4 regions of the Vibrio sp. R12-SG2-ISO1 genome follow, and region 3 is predicted to be linked to each of the others. Evidence: predicted binding sites of a transcription regulator. Region 3 holds the regulator's gene; each other region holds the start of a gene.
The links. The regulator CRP, encoded in region 3, controls carbon source genes, mostly activating them, when cyclic AMP is high. The targets are predictions, from matches to a motif close to TGTGANNNNNNTCACA.

Region 1: the regulator CRP is predicted to act here: its motif matches at 2,995-3,010, upstream of ectA (diaminobutyrate acetyltransferase).
Region 2: the regulator CRP is predicted to act here: its motif matches at 1,785-1,800, upstream of cytR (DNA-binding transcriptional regulator CytR).
Region 4: the regulator CRP is predicted to act here: its motif matches at 2,106-2,121, upstream of recB (exodeoxyribonuclease V subunit beta).

The regions. Positions count from the first base shown of each region.
Region 1 is NZ_JCBDGO010000019.1:142,299-147,164, forward strand. Features, by position in the region: gene AC6R10_RS13890 (aspartate kinase) at 1-530, opposite strand, end outside; gene AC6R10_RS13895 (ectoine synthase) at 592-978, opposite strand; gene ectB (diaminobutyrate--2-oxoglutarate transaminase) at 1,044-2,309, opposite strand; gene ectA (diaminobutyrate acetyltransferase) at 2,338-2,895, opposite strand; gene AC6R10_RS13910 (tetratricopeptide repeat protein) at 3,168-3,989, shown strand; gene gloA2 (SMU1112c/YaeR family gloxylase I-like metalloprotein) at 3,986-4,372, opposite strand; gene AC6R10_RS13920 (nitroreductase family protein) at 4,606-4,866, shown strand, end outside.
Region 2 is NZ_JCBDGO010000010.1:193,267-198,132, reverse strand. Features, by position in the region: gene priA (primosomal protein N') at 1-1,713, shown strand, start outside; gene cytR (DNA-binding transcriptional regulator CytR) at 2,064-3,071, shown strand; gene AC6R10_RS10050 (SPOR domain-containing protein) at 3,222-3,767, shown strand; gene hslV (ATP-dependent protease subunit HslV) at 3,908-4,450, shown strand; gene hslU (ATP-dependent protease ATPase subunit HslU) at 4,490-4,866, shown strand, end outside.
Region 3 is NZ_JCBDGO010000029.1:64,477-69,342, reverse strand. Features, by position in the region: gene astA (arginine N-succinyltransferase) at 1-254, shown strand, start outside; gene astD (succinylglutamate-semialdehyde dehydrogenase) at 314-1,771, shown strand; gene AC6R10_RS18400 (DUF1338 domain-containing protein) at 1,891-2,682, shown strand; gene crp (cAMP-activated global transcriptional regulator CRP) at 2,876-3,508, opposite strand; gene AC6R10_RS18390 (phosphoribulokinase) at 3,766-4,635, opposite strand; gene AC6R10_RS18385 (YheU family protein) at 4,730-4,866, opposite strand, start outside.
Region 4 is NZ_JCBDGO010000001.1:634,970-639,835, forward strand. Features, by position in the region: gene recB (exodeoxyribonuclease V subunit beta) at 1-1,929, opposite strand, end outside; gene recC (exodeoxyribonuclease V subunit gamma) at 2,303-4,866, opposite strand, start outside.

The sequences.
Region 1 (4,866 bases), on a different contig from region 3:
CTCTCGACTTTGTCAGAGCTCCAGCCTGAGAGGTCAACAAAACGCGCTTCAATGCCCATATTTTTCAGTTTTAACGCCGTGTTAAATGCACTGTGCGCTTCACCTATTGACGCCAAAAATTCACGTACTTGAGGCAAGTAGTGGCGCAAAGTGAACTGGCCGTATTGGCACGTTTCCAGAATATTTGAGATGCAGTTGCGCGCCTCAGAAATACGCGAGCGAATGAACTTGTCCGCGCGCATCCGGTTCATGGGGTCGGCAAACATGTGCTCGTTGGTCAGCAGCATGCGCTGCTCAACCTCTGCCAGTGCATCGCTCCAGCTGTCATCGCGTTTCGCGATCAGCTGATACACCCCAGGTTTGCTGGTCTTTTTACACTCCAGCAGCGCATCCGTGATGCCGCCATACGCGGACACCACAAACACTCGATTATAGAGGTTGTCCCTATTGGGACGCAGGATAATGTTTTCTAGCACGGCATCAAATGCCGTCATTGAGGTACCGCCGATTTTCTCTACGGTATAAGTCATAATATCGCCTTTCGTTCGATTTAATGGTTAGGATTAGGTGCGTTGTTCCTGCTCATTGCCCCTAATCTGCGATGGGATAGACCCCTTTTTCATCGTGCACTTCTGCGCCTGTCAGTGGCGGGTTGAAGACACAGGCCATCACCATGTCGGCCCCTTTGTAGGCGCGCAGGTAATGCTCATCGTGCTTATCGAGGATGTACAATGTACCCGGCTCAATGTGGTATGTCTTACCACCGACGACTTCAATTTCACCTTTACCGCTCATGCAGTAGACAGACTCTAGATGATTTTTGTAGTGGATGTGCGTTTCGCTGTCTTCGTAAATCGTCGTGATGTGGAAAGAAAAGCCCATGTTGTCGTCTTTGAGCAACATACGCACGCTTTCCCAATTATCCGTCGCGATTCGACGTTCACTATCACGACATTCATCTAAGGTTCTGACTATCATTCTCTGTTCCTTTTCGCTTTCTTTTTCTGCCAACCGAATGGGGTCGGTACGACGTTGTTTTGAGCTTAAGATGCTTGCTTGAACTGCTTAACCGCGACCCGTTGAACTGCCTCTTCAAAGATGCGCAGACCTTGTTCTAGTTCTTCTTCTGTGATGGTCAGCGGGCAGAAAAACTTCACCACTTCATCGTCAGGCCCTGCTGTCTCGATCACCATGCCGAGCTCAAAACAGTGCTTCGCAATGTCGCTGGCAATGTCGCCGTTGACACACTCGATACCCTGCATCATGCCGCGACCTTTCACTTGCTCAAACAAGTTAGGGTGACGCTTCAAGCTGCGAGTAGTCAATTGCGTCACTTTGTCGGCGCAGTTTTTCACGTGGGCTTCAAACTGTGGATCGGCCCAGTAGGTCTCAAGCGCTTTCGCTGCGGTGACGAAGGCATGGTTGTTACCTCTAAACGTACCGTTGTGCTCACCAGGCTTCCAAATATCCAGTTCCGGACGCAGCAACACGACGGCCATCGGTAAGCCGTAACCACCAATCGACTTCGAGAGCGTCACGATATCTGGGGTGATCCCCGCAGGTTCGAAACTAAAGAAGGTGCCCGTACGGCCACAGCCCGCTTGAATATCATCAACAATCAGTAGAATGCCGTTGGCTTTACACAGTGCGTCGAGTTTTTGTAGCCAAGCGTTAGAGGCCACATTCAACCCCCCTTCACCCTGTACGGTTTCAAGCAGTACAGCGGCAGGTTTATCCATACCGCTTGAGTTATCTTGCAGCATGGTTTCAAACAGTTTTAAGCCATCAATATCGGCATAACCATCAAATGGAATACGCGTCACTTGGCTCTGCATTTGGCCCATTTCTTGTCGATGATGCTGGTTACCCGTTGCAGCCAGTGCCCCAGCAGTACAGCCGTGGAAACCGTTGGTAAAGGCGACAATCGAACTACGTCCTGTCACTTTACGCGCCAATTTGAGCGCGGCTTCTACCGCGTTTGTGCCCGTTGGGCCAGTAAACTGCAGTTTGTAGTTGAGTTCACGCGGCGCAAGGATGATGCGATTAAACGCGTCAAGAAACGCCGCTTTGGCGGTGGAGTGCATGTCTAAACCATGCGTGATGCCATCAGATTCGATGTACTCCAACAAGGCCATTTTTAGTACCGGGTTGTTGTGGCCATAGTTCAATGAGCCCGCACCGGCTAAGAAATCGAGATAGCGCTCGCCCCCTTCAGTTTCTAGCCAGCAACCTTTGGCTTTGGTGAATACCACCGGAAAGTTGTTTGAATATGAACGTACTTTTGATTCTTGCTTATTAAAAATATCCATAATAAGACCGTTTGGGTTCCTCAATTATTTATTGGGACGAGTGTGCGTGAGCACGAGAAAGTGGGATGCGATACAAATACTCAGTATCGTGCTCCCCTTTAAAATGGGTGTTTTGGTCCAAGAAAACCGAAATCTCACCGCGCTTGCCATGACGTTTGTCCAGCTTTTCGAACAACATCCACGACGCCGTATTGTTCTTTGTTATCGTCGTTTCTATCGCGTTGATGTCGGACAAGGTGTCGCGAGCGAGCAGGCGGTCTAACATTTTCGAAGCGATGCCTTTACCTCGGTGATCGCTCGATACCGCCACTTGCCAAACAAACAGCACATCTGGCTGTTGTGGCTTGCGGTAGGCAGAGATAAATCCAGCCACCTCATCATCAATCTCAACCAAAATGCAGGTGTCCGCAAAGTGGGTAGACTGAAGAAAGTTACAGTACGAAGAGTTAACATCCAGTGGCGGACAATCTTTGATGAGTTGGAAAATCTGGTCGCCATCGGTATCACTCGGCTCTCTAAACCGCCACGTTGGGCGTTGGGGTTGTGTAATTTCCGGATACATAACCCAGGGCGCTGACGTAATCATGTGCAGATACATTTCCTTTGAACTCTAATTAAATTCGCCATTATTATGAGCAAAATCGGGCACCAAAAATCAAATTTGGCGCCGAATCAACCGCATTTTTGTGATAAAAATCACATAAATCCAAATTGCACATAAAGTTTAACAATGGTTAGTGCACTAAATTATTTCATTCGGAGTATCATGTCGCGCGCGTCTATGATTAACTATGCTTATATTTATCTTAAGTGACTCGATTGGAACCCCCGATGATTCGAACCCTAATTAGTTTTCTCATGCTCCTCTCACTGAGTTTCCCTACCCTCGCGGAGCAAGAAAAATACTCCGACTCCGAGATGCTCGATCGCCCGCTAATGGAGCGCTATATCCTCGATGAGCTCAAAGCTCTGCGCCAAGATCAACAAGATTTAGAGCGCCGCTTGGTGGTTCAAATTACCGACCGAGAACTCGAAGTGGCCGACAAATCCCTCAACTACGCCAACGTCACCGTGACCTATTTTTTCTACATCATCGCCGGTGTCGCGTCGTTGATTGCCTTTGTTGGTTGGCAATCTCTGCGAGAGTTCAAGCACAACACCAAAGACATGGCCGACAAACGACTCGATGCGATTGCCAAAGAGTACGAGAAGAAATTCAGTGCATTGGAACGCGATCTAAAACGTAAGACGCGCGTGATCAGTGAAAACAACAAAGAGATTGAGAAGATCAATGAAATCCACAATTTATGGCTAAGGGCGCAAAGTATGCCGACCGCCGAGCAGCGAATTGATGTGTATGATGAGATCTTGACCATGCGACCGGGCGATCTTGAAGCGCTGACCTACAAGGCGGATGCAGCGATGGAAATTCGCGAGTACCACTGGGCGTTGAGTCTATGTAATCGTGTCCTTAACCTCGACAACAATAATGGCCCTGCACTCTATCAGCGTGCTTGTGCCTACTCTCGTTTGGGGATTGAAGAGCAGGCGATTCTGGATTTGGAATTGGCGATTGAATCAAGTCCGTCGATTCGAGAGTTGATCAATACGGAGCCGGATCTAGAGGGGCTACATGGCAACCCACGATTTGATGCCCTGCTCCTCGATGAGCACCACTAAGCTTGATAGATTTCCAGCGGTAAACCATCGGGATCTTGAAAGAATGTGAAGGCTCTACCTGTGAACTCATCCACTCGGATGGGTTCCACCTCCACCCCTTGCTCTGTTAAATATTGCCCATACGCCTCAACGTCATCCACGACAAAGGCTAAATGACGCAATCCACGCGCTTCAGGTCGGGTTGGTCTTTCAGGCGGTGATGGAAAGGAAAAGAGCTCAATTTGACCACCACCAGGCAAAGCCAAATCCAGTTTGTAGGAGGCTCTTTCCGCTCGATAGTTTTCCGCGATCACTTCAAATCCTAACACCTGAGTGTAGAACGCTTTCGACGTCGAATAGTCAGAGCAGATAATGGCGACATGGTGGAACCCTTTGATAGACATCAGTCATTTTTCCTTATTTTTTCAGTGTCCTAGAAAGATTATGGACGATTGAGTCCAAAGTGATTGGACAGGATGACACTTTTTCCATTCATAGACCGCGCTTATAGTAACGCCATCGCTTCGCTGCCTCAACGCAGCGCAGACAACCTTTTGATAAGCGGGCCAAGTGATGGTTGACCATTGTGAACATCAGCCCTAGTCATCAGTACAACATAGACAATTTAGGAGCCAACATGACTCACCCAATCATTCAAGATTTGAACTCTCGTTACACCGCGAAAAAATACGACCCGAGCAAACGTATCTCGGCAGAAGATATGGCGGTGATCAAAGAAGCATTGCGTTTATCGGCCTCGTCAATCAACTCTCAACCTTGGAAGTTCATCATTGTTGAGTCTGACGAAGCGAAGCAGCGTTTTCATAATACGTTCGCGAACATGCACCAATTCAACCAACCGCATGCGACCGCGGCCTCACACACCATCTTGTTTGCT
Region 2 (4,866 bases), on a different contig from region 3:
AGCGTGCTGCGCGCGTTGACAGACAAAGGTTGGATTGAGTCGATTGAGCGCAAGCCTCATTTTGCTAAGTGGGGTGCTGACATTGAAGCCGATGTCGAGAAACCAAAGCTGAATGAAGAACAAGCGATCGCCATCGCGACGGTCAACAGTTTCAGCGGTTTTGGCTGCTTTTTGCTCGAAGGGGTGACCGGGTCAGGTAAAACCGAGGTGTACCTCAACATGATTAAGCCAGTCCTCGAACGGAGTCAGCAGGCTTTGGTGTTGGTGCCGGAAATCGGCCTGACGCCGCAAACCATCAATCGCTTTCGAAAGCGTTTTAACGTGCCGATTGAGGTAGTACATTCTGGATTGAATGACACCGAGCGCCTCAATGCCTGGTTGTGCGCGCGCGATAAAGTGGCCGGCATTGTGATTGGGACGCGATCTGCATTGCTGACGCCTTTTGCTGATCTGGGCATTATTATTGTCGATGAAGAGCACGATAGCTCTTACAAGCAGCAAGATAGCTTGCGCTACCATGCGCGCGATGTGGCGGTCATGCGCGCCAACAAAGAGCAGATCCCGATTGTTCTTGGTTCAGCAACGCCCGCGTTAGAAACGCTGCACAATGCGCTGTCTGGCAAATATCATCATCTGCATTTGTCTCGCCGAGCAGGCAGTGCGGTGCCCACCACCAATCAAGTGATTGACGTCAAAGGGCTCTATTTAGAGGGGGGCCTCTCTGCGCCACTGATCGCTCAAATGCGCAAGCACCTCAACGCAGGCAATCAGGTGATGCTGTTTTTAAATCGACGCGGCTTTTCCCCGGCTCTGATGTGTCACGAATGTGGCTGGATCGCAGAATGCAAGCGCTGCGACGCCTACTACACCTACCATCAGCACAGCAGCGAAATTCGCTGTCACCACTGTGGCTCTCAGCAGCCGACGATCCACCAGTGCCAAGGGTGTGGTTCCACTCAACTGGTCACTGTTGGGGTGGGAACCGAGCAGCTAGAGAAACAACTGCATACGCTCTTTCCAGAGCAGAAAACCATTCGTATTGACCGCGACAGCACGCGGCGCAAAGGCAGCCTAGAAGAGGCGTTAAGCGCCATTCGACGCGGTGAATATCAGATTCTGATCGGCACGCAAATGCTCGCCAAAGGGCACCATTTCCCGGATGTGACGCTGGTGGCGCTGTTGGATGTCGATGGCTCACTCTACAGCAGCGACTTTCGAGCCTCTGAGCGTTTAGCCCAGCTATTCATTCAGGTGGCAGGCCGAGCGGGGCGTGCCAGTAAACCCGGTGAAGTGTTGTTGCAAACCCACCACCCAGAGCACAGCCTATTGCAAGCACTGTTGAAAAAGAGTTATCGGGACTTCGCCGAGGTGGCCTTAGCAGAGCGAAAACTGGCGGCGTTGCCCCCGTATTCGTTTTTAACGCTGTTTCGTGCGGAGGCGAACCAATCTGAGCTGGTGGAAGAGTTCCTACGCCAAGTCCGCTTTACTTTAGAATCCCACCCTCTGTTTGATTCCGGCTGCATGGTGCTGGGCCCGACACCCGCCCCGCTTGCCAAACGTGCGGGTAAGTTCCGTTGGCAATTACTGCTGCAAACCGAGCAGCGCTCATTAATGCAAAAGCTGCTGGCCAGTGCTAAGCCGGCTATCGAGTTGCTGCCGAGCGCGAAAAAGGTCCGTTGGTCGGTCGATATCGAGCCTCAAGACTTGAGCTAACACGCCGATTAGTTTAAATAAGGGCAGGGACGATAGGCGCTGTGAGCTGATTTCGTTCTTTTTCATTTATTTGTGATCTGGCTCTCTTTTATAGTTCGGGTTTTGTTAAATATCCCGTAACTTTCTGTTTCGAAATGAATAAACTAGTTGTTTGGAAAGGGATAGGCGAAGCGAACCTTGGCAAGAGCCAAACGATTGCGTTTCGCTGCCAATAAGAGTGGGCATCAGCCTACCATCATCATAAGCGGTGCAGGATTGACCCCGTCATCACCACACCAGACGCTATGATCAAGGCAACAAGGTTTAGGTGGCTAAAGCGCTACATCTTTAATTAAGAGGGTTAATAACTTATGGCGACAATGAAGGATGTTGCCCAGCTTGCGGGAGTGTCGACGGCGACGGTATCACGGGCGTTGATGAATCCCGAGAAAGTCTCTTCTGCGACGAGAAAACGCGTCGAAGAGGCGGTGCTTGAAGCTGGCTACTCACCCAACTCGCTGGCGCGCAATCTGCGTAGAAACGAATCAAAGACCATCATCGCGATCATCCCAGACATATGCGATCCCTATTACACCGAAATCATTCGTGGCATTGAAGATGCGGCTATGGAGCACGGTTACATCGTATTGCTTGGGGACAGCGGCCAACAAAGAAAGCGTGAAAGCTCTTTTGTGAACTTGGTATTCACTAAGCAGGCCGATGGCATGCTGCTGCTCGGTACGGATTTACCGTTTGATGTTAGCAAGGCAGAACAAAAGAATCTGCCGCCGATGGTCATGGCCTGCGAGTTTGCGCCTGAGTTAGAGTTGCCCACCGTGCATATTGATAACCTCACTTCCGCATTTGAAGCGGTCAACTACCTGACTCAGATGGGCCATCGCCGTGTCGCGCAGATTTCAGGGCCTGAGAGTGCTCTACTGTGTCAGTTCCGTCACCAGGGTTATCAACAAGCGTTGCGCCGCGCAGGCCTAACGATGAACGAACACTATTGCGCAGAAGGCAACTTCACATTTGAAGATGGTGCGAAGGCGATTCGTCAGTTGTTGGCCTTATCTGAGCCGCCGACAGCGGTTTTTTGTCACAATGATATGATGGCGATTGGCGCGATTCAGGAAGCGAAAAAGCTCGGACTTCGCGTGCCACAAGATCTATCGGTCGTTGGTTTTGATGACATTCAGTTTGCGCAATACTGCGATCCACCACTCACTACGATTTCTCAGCCGCGTTATGAAATCGGGCGTCAGGCGATGCTGATGATGCTTGAGATCCTCCGTGGCCACGACGTGCGTGCCGGTTCTCGACTGCTCGAAACCGAACTGGTGATTCGAGATAGCGCCGCGCCGCCGCGCGTCCTCTAGACGACTTGAACGGTCATTGAGCCGCCGGGCGCGCTGGTCGCGCCACTTTGCGGCCAGTTTTGCTGAGCCGCTTCCAATTCCGGTCTGTCCTCACACACAAATCTGCTTTAACATAGCGAGCAGTTGTATTGAATGGTTTGATAATCAGTTGTGGCGAATAGAGATTACGTAAAGCGCGGCAGTAGCCGTAAGCCGACTAAAAAAGCCGCCCCGCGCCGCAAGAAACCGTGGCGCAGTGGTTTGTTGGCCATCGCATTGGTCTCGGCGTTCGGTTATGGGTTGTATCTACTCAGTAGCGATCCTGAGCCGCCTGCGCCGGTGGTTCAACCCGCGAAGCCTACCCCGAAACCCAAAGCGAAAAGCAGCCAAACTCTCCCTCCTCCGCCAGAAGAGAAGTGGGATTATGTCGAGTCGTTGCCGAGTCGTGAAGTGGAAGTGAAAGCCAAAGAGCTGGTGGTGTCTGAGATTCCCTACATCATGCAGTGCGGCGCGTACAAAACCGCGCAGCAAGCTGAAGCGCGTAAGTTGGATATTGCTTTCCAAGGCATCAACAGCAAAATTCGCAAAAAAGAAGACAGCAGTTGGTATCGTGTGGTGCTTGGCCCATACAAATTTAAGCGTGACGCAGAGCGTGACAAGCACAAGTTACAGCGCGCCAAGATCGAGCCTTGTGCGATTTGGAAAGAAGCACAATAAACGCCCACGTCTAATGCGTTCAAAGTCAAAACATCGCCTCGCCTTCTTGTCGGGGCGATGTCTTTTCTGCCCTTGAATTCTGTTTTTCACAGCCTCATATAAAGACTAACATCCAAATGAATAAAGTATGAGGCCCCACCGTGACTACCATTGTATCCGTACGTCGTAACAACAAAGTCGTCATTGCTGGTGATGGACAAGTATCACTGGGTAACACCGTGATGAAAGGCAACGCACGTAAAGTTCGCCGTTTGTACAACAACAAGGTACTTGCGGGGTTTGCCGGTGGTACTGCCGACGCGTTTACCTTGTTCGAACGTTTTGAAAGTAAGTTGCAAATGCACCAAGGTCATTTGACCAAAGCGGCGGTTGAGCTGGCCAAAGATTGGCGCAGTGACCGTGCGCTGCGCAAGCTTGAAGCTTTGTTGGCCGTCGCTGATGAGACGGCATCGTTGATCATTACCGGTAATGGTGATGTGGTGCAGCCAGAAAACGATTTGATCGCGATTGGTTCTGGGGGCAACTTTGCGCAAGCGGCAGCGACGGCGCTGCTCGAAAACACCGAACTCGACGCCCGTGACATCGCGGAAAAGTCGCTCAAAATTGCTGGTGATATCTGTGTGTTCACCAACCATCACCACACTATCGAAGAACTAGAAATCCCGCACAGCGCTGCGAAGTAAAAAGCAAGATAGTGGTCACTACATTTAAGGAATTCAATTATGTCTGAAATGACTCCTCGCGAAATCGTCCACGAACTGAATCGCCACATCATTGGCCAAGAAAACGCAAAACGCTCTGTGGCGATCGCGCTCCGTAACCGCTGGCGTCGTATGCAGCTAGAAGAAGGCTTGCGCAGCGAAGTGACACCGAAGAACATTCTGATGATCGGGCCAACGGGTGTGGGTAAAACTGAAATTGCCCGTCGCTTAGCCAAGTTAGCCAATGCGCCCTTCATCAAAGTTGAAGCCACCAAGTTCACGGAAGTGGGCTACGTGGGCAAAGAGGTGGAGACCATTATTCGTGATTTGACCGATGTCGCGGTCAAAATGACGCACCAACAGGCGATGGAAAAAGTGAAGTTCCGCGCCGAGGAGCA
Region 3 (4,866 bases):
ACGGCGGCCCAACGGTTGAGTGTGAGGTGCGCAATATCGAGTCGGTGCGAGAATCGTTTCGAGCCAAAGTGAGCCTCTCTGAACACGCCAGTTCTCAGGACTACCTGATTGCTAACACCTCATTTGAGAACTTTAGAGCCACCGCCGCCAAAGCGGCGTACGACAAAGAGTCGGGTTCGGTCATCCTAGCGCCAGAGGTGGCGAACGCGCTGCAAGTCGGCGATGGTGACTATGTGCGTATGCTGGCTCAGTAATCGCTATCTCAGGAATAGTCAGCCCAGTAATGGCAGTAGAATTGGACAAGGAAAACAACATGACTCATTGGATTGCAGGAGAGTGGCTGGCCGGACAAGGCGAGCCGATGAATTCAACCAGCCCGTACAATGACGAGGTCATTTGGCAGGGTGACAGCGCGTCCAGCGCGCAAGTCGAAGCGGCGGTCAGCGCGGCGAGAAACGCCTTTCAGACGTGGAAAAAACTCAGCTTTGCGCAGCGCGAAGCCATCGTGCTGGCGTTTGCTGAAAAAGTGAAAGAGAGCAGCGAGCAGATAGCCGAAGTGATTGCTAAAGAGACCGGCAAGCCGTTGTGGGAAACGCGCACAGAAGCCGCGGCGATGGCGGGCAAAATTGCCATCTCTATTCGCGCTTATCATGATCGCACAGGCGAAAGTACCCGTGAAGCGGCGGGCAACCAAATTGTGCTGCGCCATCGCCCGCTGGGTGTGATGGCGGTGTTTGGCCCGTATAACTTCCCGTGTCATTTACCCAATGGTCACATTGTCCCAGCGCTGCTGGCGGGCAATACCGTGGTGTTCAAGCCGTCAGAGCAAACGCCGCTGACCGGTGAGCTAGCGATGAAGCTGTGGCAACAAGCCGGATTACCTGCGGGCGTGATCAATTTAGTCCAAGGGGGCAAAGAGACGGGCATTGCGCTGGCGGAGTCCAAAGGCATTGACGGCCTGCTGTTTACTGGTAGCGCCAATACGGGTCATCTGCTGCATCGTCAGTTTGCAGGTCAGCCAGACAAGATGCTGGCACTGGAGATGGGCGGCAACAACCCTATGGTCATCAGTGAGCACTACGGTGAGCTGGACGCAACGGTCTACACCATTTTGCAATCGGCCTTTATCAGTGCTGGGCAGCGTTGTACCTGCGCGCGTCGTCTCTATGTGCCTGTGGGCGACAAAGGCGATGCCTTGGTCAATCGCTTGGTTGAGGCCACACGCAAGCTGCGCGTCGATCAGCCGTTTGCAGAGCCAGCGCCTTTTATGGGACCACAAATTTCTAAAGCTGCGGCACACTTTATCCTCAACGCACAGGCGAACTTACAGAGCCTTGGTGGTGTGAGCTTGGTGGAAGCGAAAGCGGGCGAGGCGGCGTTTGTCACTCCGGGGATTATTGATGTCACGGCCATCGACGCGCTGCCAGATGAAGAGTATTTTGGCCCGCTGCTGCAAGTGGTGCGTTATCAAGGTCTTGAGCGCGCGGTTGAGCTGGCCAATGACACCCGCTTTGGTCTCTCTGCTGGACTGGTGTCCACTGATGATGATGAGTGGGCCTACTTTGTTGACCACATTCGTGCAGGGATCGTCAATCGCAACCGCCAATTAACTGGGGCGAGTGGCGATGCGCCGTTTGGCGGACCGGGCGCCTCGGGCAACCTTCGCCCAAGTGCTTACTACGCTGCGGATTATTGCGCTTACCCTATGGCGTCGATGGAAGGCGAGCACACCTTGCTGCCTGAGACGTTAAGCCCGGGTGTAGAACTGTAAGACGCACCTTGGGCTCGCTTGGAGCCCAAGGTGTTCGATTCATTGCTAGGTTTGTGATTAAGCCATTCTTTTAAAGAACTAGCTTTACGATTCAGCTTCACGATTAACATGGAGACGTTATGACGCCTGCTCAACTGTTCGATTTACTGTGGCAAGACTATATTTCTCGTCTATGCCCTCAAGCGGCCAAGGTTCATCAGCTTTTAGAAGAAGATGAGCCGCTGATCAATGACCATATTGCGCTGCGCACCTTTAACATCGCGCCGCTCGGTATCGAGACATTAGCTGCGCCATTTATTGCACTGGGTTACCAAGCGTGTGGTGATTATCTTTTTGAGAGCAAGCACTTGGTCGCCAAGCACTATGAGCACGCCGATCCGACGCTGCCAAAAGTGTTCATCAGTGAGCTGAAAGTCGAAGAGTGCTCAGCGCCTCTGCAAAGCATTGTCAGCAAGCTGGTGGCACAAGTGGAGGCATCCACACTACAAAGCCATGAGTTTTTGTATGCGGGCCGTTTGTGGGATCTCAGCTATGAAGATTTTCAAACCCTCGCCCAAGAGAGTGAGTACGCAGCATGGCTTGCGGCGCACGGCTATGGGGCTAACCATTTCACCGTAAGCGTTAATCAGCTCAAGGCATTTGACGAGGTGGCGGCGGTGAATGAGCATCTTCGCCAAGCGGGTTTTGTCATCAATGAGTCGGGCGGCGAAGTGAAAGGCTCACCAGAGGTACTGCTTGAGCAATCGTCCACCATGGCAGACAAAGTCGAGGTGAGCTTTAGTGACGGTACGCAAGTGATCCCAGGCGGCTTCTACGAATTTGCCAAACGCTATCAGATGAGTAATGGGGAGCTCTACCCAGGGTTTGTCGCGGCGTCAGCGGATAAGATATTTGAGAGTACGAATGGGTAGGGAGTGCCTAGTTGATGGGAGTGCCTAGTTCCTAGTTACTAGTTCCTAGAGGGGGCTGGTGAAATGGGTGATGGGTAGTGGGTGATGGTGCTAGGGCCTGGTAAATAAAAAGCCACCGCTGGTAGACAGGGTGGCTTTCTTATCTTTAAAGGTTTTCTCTAGGAACTCGTCACTAGGAACTCGCCTCTAACTCTTATCGCGTGCCGTAGACGACGATGGTTTTACCGTGGGCGGAGATCAGGTTTTGCTCTTCAAGCATCTTCAAGATTCGGCCAACGGTCTCACGTGAACAGCCGACAATCTGACCGATCTCTTGACGAGTGATCTTGATTTGCATGCCGTCTGGGTGCGTCATGGCATCTGGCTGTTTCGCTAGGTTAAGTAGCGTCTGCGCGATGCGGCCTGTCACGTCTAGGAAGGCGAGGTCACCGACTTTTTGGCTCGTCACTTGTAGGCGGCTTGCCATTTGCGCAGATAGACGCATCAGGATGTCAGGGTTGACTTGGATAAGCTGACGGAATTTCTTGAATGAGATCTCTGCAACTTCACAAGGTGATTTAGCGCGAACCCAAGCGGTACGCTCTTGATCTTCTTCAAATAGACCAAGTTCACCGATAAAGTCACCTTGGTTTAGGTAAGAAAGGATCATTTCCTTACCTTCTTCGTCTTTAATCAGTACCGCCACAGAGCCTTTGACGATGTAGTAAAGCGTCTCTGCTTTCTCACCGGCGTGGATCAATGTGCTTTTTGATGGGTACTTATGAATATGACAATGTGACAGGAACCACTCTAATGTTGGATCGGTTTGAGGTTTACCTAGAACCATAATATCTCACTTCCTCTGCAGGGTACGCTTGCCGCTTTCCATTTTTGTCGCGCCAGTAAAAGACGCGAAGCCTTGAACAAGGCTTTTTAGGATAAGAGCACTTATTCAATGCTGCAAGCCATCTTTGTTTCGGTTACAAATAGTAGCCTTTTTCAAAAGGGATTTCTTGATTTTAATCGTGTCAAGTTGGTGATTGTTTACGCAAAAATGTGCACATGATCACGGTATGACAAGTAAACGGGTCTTAGGACTGATCGCTAGCCAATTTTACCCGTCTCGATAAGCTGCTGTAGGATAGGTCTGACGATGAGCTCCATCGCAAAACTCATCTTACCCCCCGGCACGACAATGGTGTTGTGGCGCGACATGAAAGAGCCATCAATCATAGCGAGCAGATATGGGAAGTCGACCTGTTTGATGCCGCGCAGGCGGATCACCACGAAACTCTCATCCAAACTTGGGATGCCTTTAGCGTTAAGTGGGTTGGACGTATCGACGGTCGGCACGCGTTGGAAGTTGATGTGGGTGCGCGAAAATTGCGGGGTAATGTAGTTGAGATAGTCATCCATCGAGCGGACAATCGAGTCCATCACCGCTTCGCGTGAGTGACCGCGATCGCGCGTGTCACGGACGAATTTTTGAATCCACTCCAAGTTCACAATCGGCACCATGCCAATCAAAAAGTCGACGTGTTGGGCGACATTAACCTCACCATCCACCACGCCGCCATGCAGTCCTTCATAGAACAAGACGTCAGAATTTTCCGGCAAATCTTGCCACGGCGTGAAGGTGCCCGGCATTTGATTGTAGGGCACGGCTTCATCGAAGGTGTGCAAGTAGCGACGAATTTGCCCTGTGCCTTCATTGCCATACTGCTTAAAAAACGCAGACAGCGCAGGGAAGTCGTTCGCCTGCGGACCAAAGTAGCTGATGTGGCGTCCTTGCTCGCGCGCTTTGCGGATCTCGACATCCATTTCTGGGCGCGTAAAGCGGTGGAAACTGTCCCCTTCCACCCAAGCCGGTTTCACGCGCATCATGTTAAACATTTTGCGAAACGCTTCAGAGGTCGTGGTTGTGCCCGCACCGGAAGAGCCCGTTACGGCAATAATGGGGTGTTTTGCTGACATGACAAACCTTGTCTTATTCCTTGTCAAATGATGACCAATATAGCATGTTCTATTGATTGATCACGGTATGGCGTTTTTTAACGCACTGGAAATATTAAAACTTTGATTTGAGTTGAATATCCACGCTCTCATGCAGCTCTGAATAGACCACCACAGCTTCACCACTCACCAAGCTCTGACGGATCTGGGCGATTTTCTCGTCAAGAGAGATTTCCTGCTCGCCATAGTCCG
Region 4 (4,866 bases), on a different contig from region 3:
ATCAAGTGTTGCAGCATCAAGGGCAAACAGTTCGCTGGCTAAGCACGCTCTTAACGCTCTGTCGTATTCGGGCGTCAGCACCGCTTGCAGCAGACGCTGCACATCGCTAGCAACAACAGAGCTGAACACACTGTCTCGGTTGGAGAGATAAACACTGGCAATACCTTGTTCGGCCAGCGCTTGTTTGATCATCCGACCTTCATTCCCAGTGCGCACCAACACAGCAATATCACCGGCCTCAATCGCCTGCTCGCCTTTCGCGCCCACCAACATGGCTTCGTTATTAGCCGCAGCCTGAAGAATTGTCTGGATCTGGTTGGCCGTCGCACTCGCCATCGCCTCAAGGTACTCACCTTTGGCGAGCGGTTTCTCTTCAGCTTCTTGTAACCAATACGTCAACGCAGGTTGTCGTGTGCCGCTTAAAGTCCAACCTTTGCGCTCAGAGCCCGGAGAGGCGTTGACGGGATGAAAAGGAATATCTTGATCGTAGATAAACGGGCTTTGTGGCATTGAAAACACTTGATTGACCGCTGCCACCATATCGGCGCTTGAACGCCAGTTCGTGCCCAAAGTGAAATGCGACGTCACTTGTTGGCGCGCTTTAATGTAGGTAAAAATATCCGCGCCACGAAACGCATAAATCGCCTGTTTCGGATCGCCAATCATAAACAGACCGCACTCAGGACGATCTAGGTAAATACGGCTGAAAATACTGTATTGCAGCGGATCGGTATCTTGGAATTCGTCGATCATTGCAACGGGATAGAGAGTGCGAATGCGCTCACGCAGCAACTCAGTATCATCAAGGTCGATCGCCGCAGAGAGCTGAGTCAACAAGTCATCAAACGAGAGCCACTGCTTCTGAGCTTTGGCCGCTGCCAGCATTGCGCGGCAATGCTCTATCGCATGAGCCAACATCGGCGCTTTCAGATCCACCGGGTGAGCGAGGTGGGCTTCAATACGTGCAAATAACGGGTGCTCAGGCGCTTGGCCTTTCGGTGTTTTTTCAAGCAGTGCGTTTTGCGCAAACTTCTCCAGCGCCGTAGGTATCTCATAGTTTGTCGTTGCCTGGGCTGCCCAGGCAGAAACACTCTCTATCCAGGTCGGTAGCGATTTTTTACTGTAACTGCGCTTATTGACGTCTGACTCGTTGATGATCGCCAGCACCTCGTCTTGATGCGCTCGCCAAAGTGCCTTGAGTTCATCAATTTGAGCCAGATTACGCTCATGCAGATCCGCTAAGCTGCCCTGCATTGCAGGCACGCTTAACGCCAAAGGTGCACCAGTCAAATAGTTCGAAATCGCGGCTAACAGCTCATTCGGCGCCCGCCAAATTCGGCGAATTTCACCTGCCAGTTGGGGGGGTAATGGATAGAAATTACGCCGCCAATAATCTGCGACCACTTGCGCTTTTAGATGGCTTTCATCAGTGACAAATTCATTGCTAAATCGACTGCCTGACTCAAACGCATTTTGCGTCAGCATCCGCTGGCAGAAACCATGAATCGTGTAGACGGCGGCTTCATCCATCTGCCTTTCCGCTTGCAGCAAAATTTGCGCAGCTTGGGCGTGATCCGTCACCGCTTCCAGCAAAGGCTCGATCACTGGGTCGCTGCTTTGGCCACGAGCAAAAGCAAGGCGCGCGTCATGAATACGCGCTCTGATCCTATCGCGTAGCTCCGCCGTGGCAGCCTCAGTAAAGGTCACCACCAAAATCTGATCCACAGTGAGCGGATGCGCGTGCCGAGTCTGATCGTCGCCATGCCCGAGTAGCAAGCGCAAATAGAGCCCAGCAATGGTAAAGGTTTTTCCTGTCCCAGCGGAGGCTTCAATCAGCCGAGCACCATGCAATGGAAAAGTCATCGTATCGAGTGCGGTCGGTGTGATATCACCACCACTAGAAAGAGTGGAACGAGACGATGCGGTCATAAAACTCTGCCCTTTAACTGTTCGAGTTCACACATTGGCTCAATCGCACATTGTATGAATTCATGGATGTTTCACCTATCACGATTCAGCTCGACAATATTAGTGCTAATACTCAATGTGATCCGGTTAATAAAACGCTATTTTATCTGTTAACCCCATAAAAATACGGGGAGTTCTGCGATCTTACTCACAGCAGCCTACAGAGTGAGTCGTTAGTATTCGCAGCACGAGTTGAGGCAGTGTGTCTGCCCATCAACCCAACAAATCATGGTCCCTCTGACCTGTGGCCGTACAGCGAACGCCCTACACTATAATGATTTTCTGGCGGCCACTTTACCTTCTGCTATTTTTGCTCTTCATCTTCACTGACCCTTTACGACACATCGGCAGCGTCTTGTGCAGCGAGACGAGGTGCTTGAATGACGCGAGCAGCCAATGTGCGCACTCGAGCGGCCAGTTGATCATCCCATTGCGGCCAAATACGACGAATATAACTGTCGTTGCCTTCGCCACTCGACATGTAGCCATCATTGAACGTATCGGCCATTTTTTTCAGCGATTTGTCTTCATCGTCCGCCCACTTTCCGCGGCTAAAGCCCGCCTCTATCGCCGCTAAAGCGGTACGGGGGAAATAAGGTAAAGGCTCACTCATACCTTGGTAGTAAAGACCCACCAGCTCATTGAGTAGTGCGTACGCTTGCTCACGAGACTCTAGTGCAGGGTAGATTAGATGCTGCGCCCCTTCATTTTTGTCATAGCCGATCAGGTGAGTGCGCAGCGCACGGCCACTGGCGGCCATGGCCAAATGATCAAGCCAAGCGGAGAGATAGTCTTGAGATCGAATCCGCCCTGTACGAAAACGCACAAGCCCAGATTGGTACACTTGAGTCAACCAGCCGACCAGCTGTACGGGTTTGCCATCGCCAAGCACATCCAACGTGAGAGTGACTTCATGATCCTCACAAGGCGCTTGACACAATCCGTGCAAGGTTTTCGCTAACTCTTCACTTTGCACTCGGTTGGTTTCAAACTCAATGTCACCAAAGGCGCCAATAGGCAAACGCCCTTCGGCGCGATGCTTCGCCACACATTGCGCCATCAAGCGACTAGGATCGCGATCAGCTAATGTGTGAGCGGTCAGCAGTGTCGTAAGCAGCTCATCGCGCAACTGATAGCTTTCCAGTCCGCCCAGCACAAAGGGCTCTTCATCGTTCATCACAGGTTGCGGCGGCTCAAACGTCACCTTTAAACGGCGGTTGAAAAAGTACTGAACAGGCAGACGCCAAAAGCGTTGCAGCTCGACTAAATCCAACTCGAGTGGAAAGTGTGCGCCGAGTAGGTAGTCACTCAACTGACGCTGGAAGTCGCCACTCTTTTGCCCCTGGCGCAAGGCGGCAGGTAACCACTCTTGGGCATAACTCGCCCGCTCGCCAATAAACGCCTCAGCGCTGAACGGCACCATAGGATGAGTCGTGCTCAAGTGGTGAACAAGGCGCGAGCCGGACTCATCACAGCCTAAATCTGAATCGCCTTCCAAACAGTAGTTTTGATGGCAGTATTCCATTAACTCAGAGACCAACACCGATGGCATGCGCGGCGTGTTGTCTTGAATTGAGCGCCCGACATAACTGATGTAAAGCGTGTCCTGCGCCGATAACAGCGCCTCTAAGAAAAGGTAGCGGTCATCATCACGGCGCGAACGGTCGCCATGCTTGGCGCGACCATTCATCAAATCAAACCCTTCCGGCGGCACAGACCTTGGGTAAACGCCTTCATTCATCCCCAATAGACACACAGTCTTAAATGGAATGGAGCGCATCGGCATGAGGGTACAGAAGTTGACTTGGCCGGCAAGAAAGCGCTGACTTACCCGCGTACCAGAGAGTTTGTCACGCAAATACTGCGTCACAATCGCCGCAGAGAGCGGTGCACTGAACGCGGCATCATTCAGCTGCTCTTTGAGCATCGCCAACGTATCACGAATGGATTTGAGCGCCGCTTCGCCATCCAAATCCACTAAAAAGAAATCATCCAACAGCTGAGTCAGCACTTCGCGCCACTGATCCACACCTTGGCTCTGCGCTAACTTGGCGCGATAAAGCGCAATGGTTTCAATATAGTGAGCCAGTTTGCCCGCCAGTTCAGCGCCAAGACCTTGAACTTCGTTAAATGGCGCCAGTTCACCTTGTTCGGTGTTCAGCAGCCCTGCCGATGCAGGCATCGCATAGCCCAGCAACATGCGGTTGATACCAAATTGCCATGTATTTTGGCCGGTTTTAGGCAAATCAAATTCTTGCGCGGTGTGGCCGTCGAGCCCCCAGCGAATCCCCGATTGCTCTACCCACTGTTTAGCGCGAATAAACTCGTCATCGTCGAGACCAAATCGCGCCAAGATCGCTGGTGTTTCCAGCAGCTCAAGCAGCTCCGAGGCCAAACAGCGCGATTGCGGCAGCATGGTCAATAATAAGAAAGCGTTCAAGATCGGGCTTTCTTGGTTGGCACTGCGATCCGAGATAGAAAAAGGGATGAATCGTTCACCCGGCGCATTGCCAAACACCGCTTGAATGGCCGGACTGTAGGCATTGATGTCCGCCACCATCACAATCACATCACGCGGTTTGAGCAACGGATCCGCTTCAAACATTGCCAACAATTGATCGTGCAGCACTTCCACTTCTCGCATTGGGCTATGACAAGCATGTAAGGTCAGGGAGCGGTCTTGCAGCGAAACGCGACGTTTATGGTGGCTCGTGTCGAGCAACGTATCATCTTGATGCTCTTCAAGATTGAGGATATCGGCCTGCAGTTCGTGCAGCAATGAGTCTCGCTCGATATCCACAAAGGCTTCAATCTCATGGGATTCCAACTGAGAGAGCAGATACATGTTGTCGCGCCCCAATTTGCCCATTGAGGCCAGTAAGCTGTTCCCCACCACAT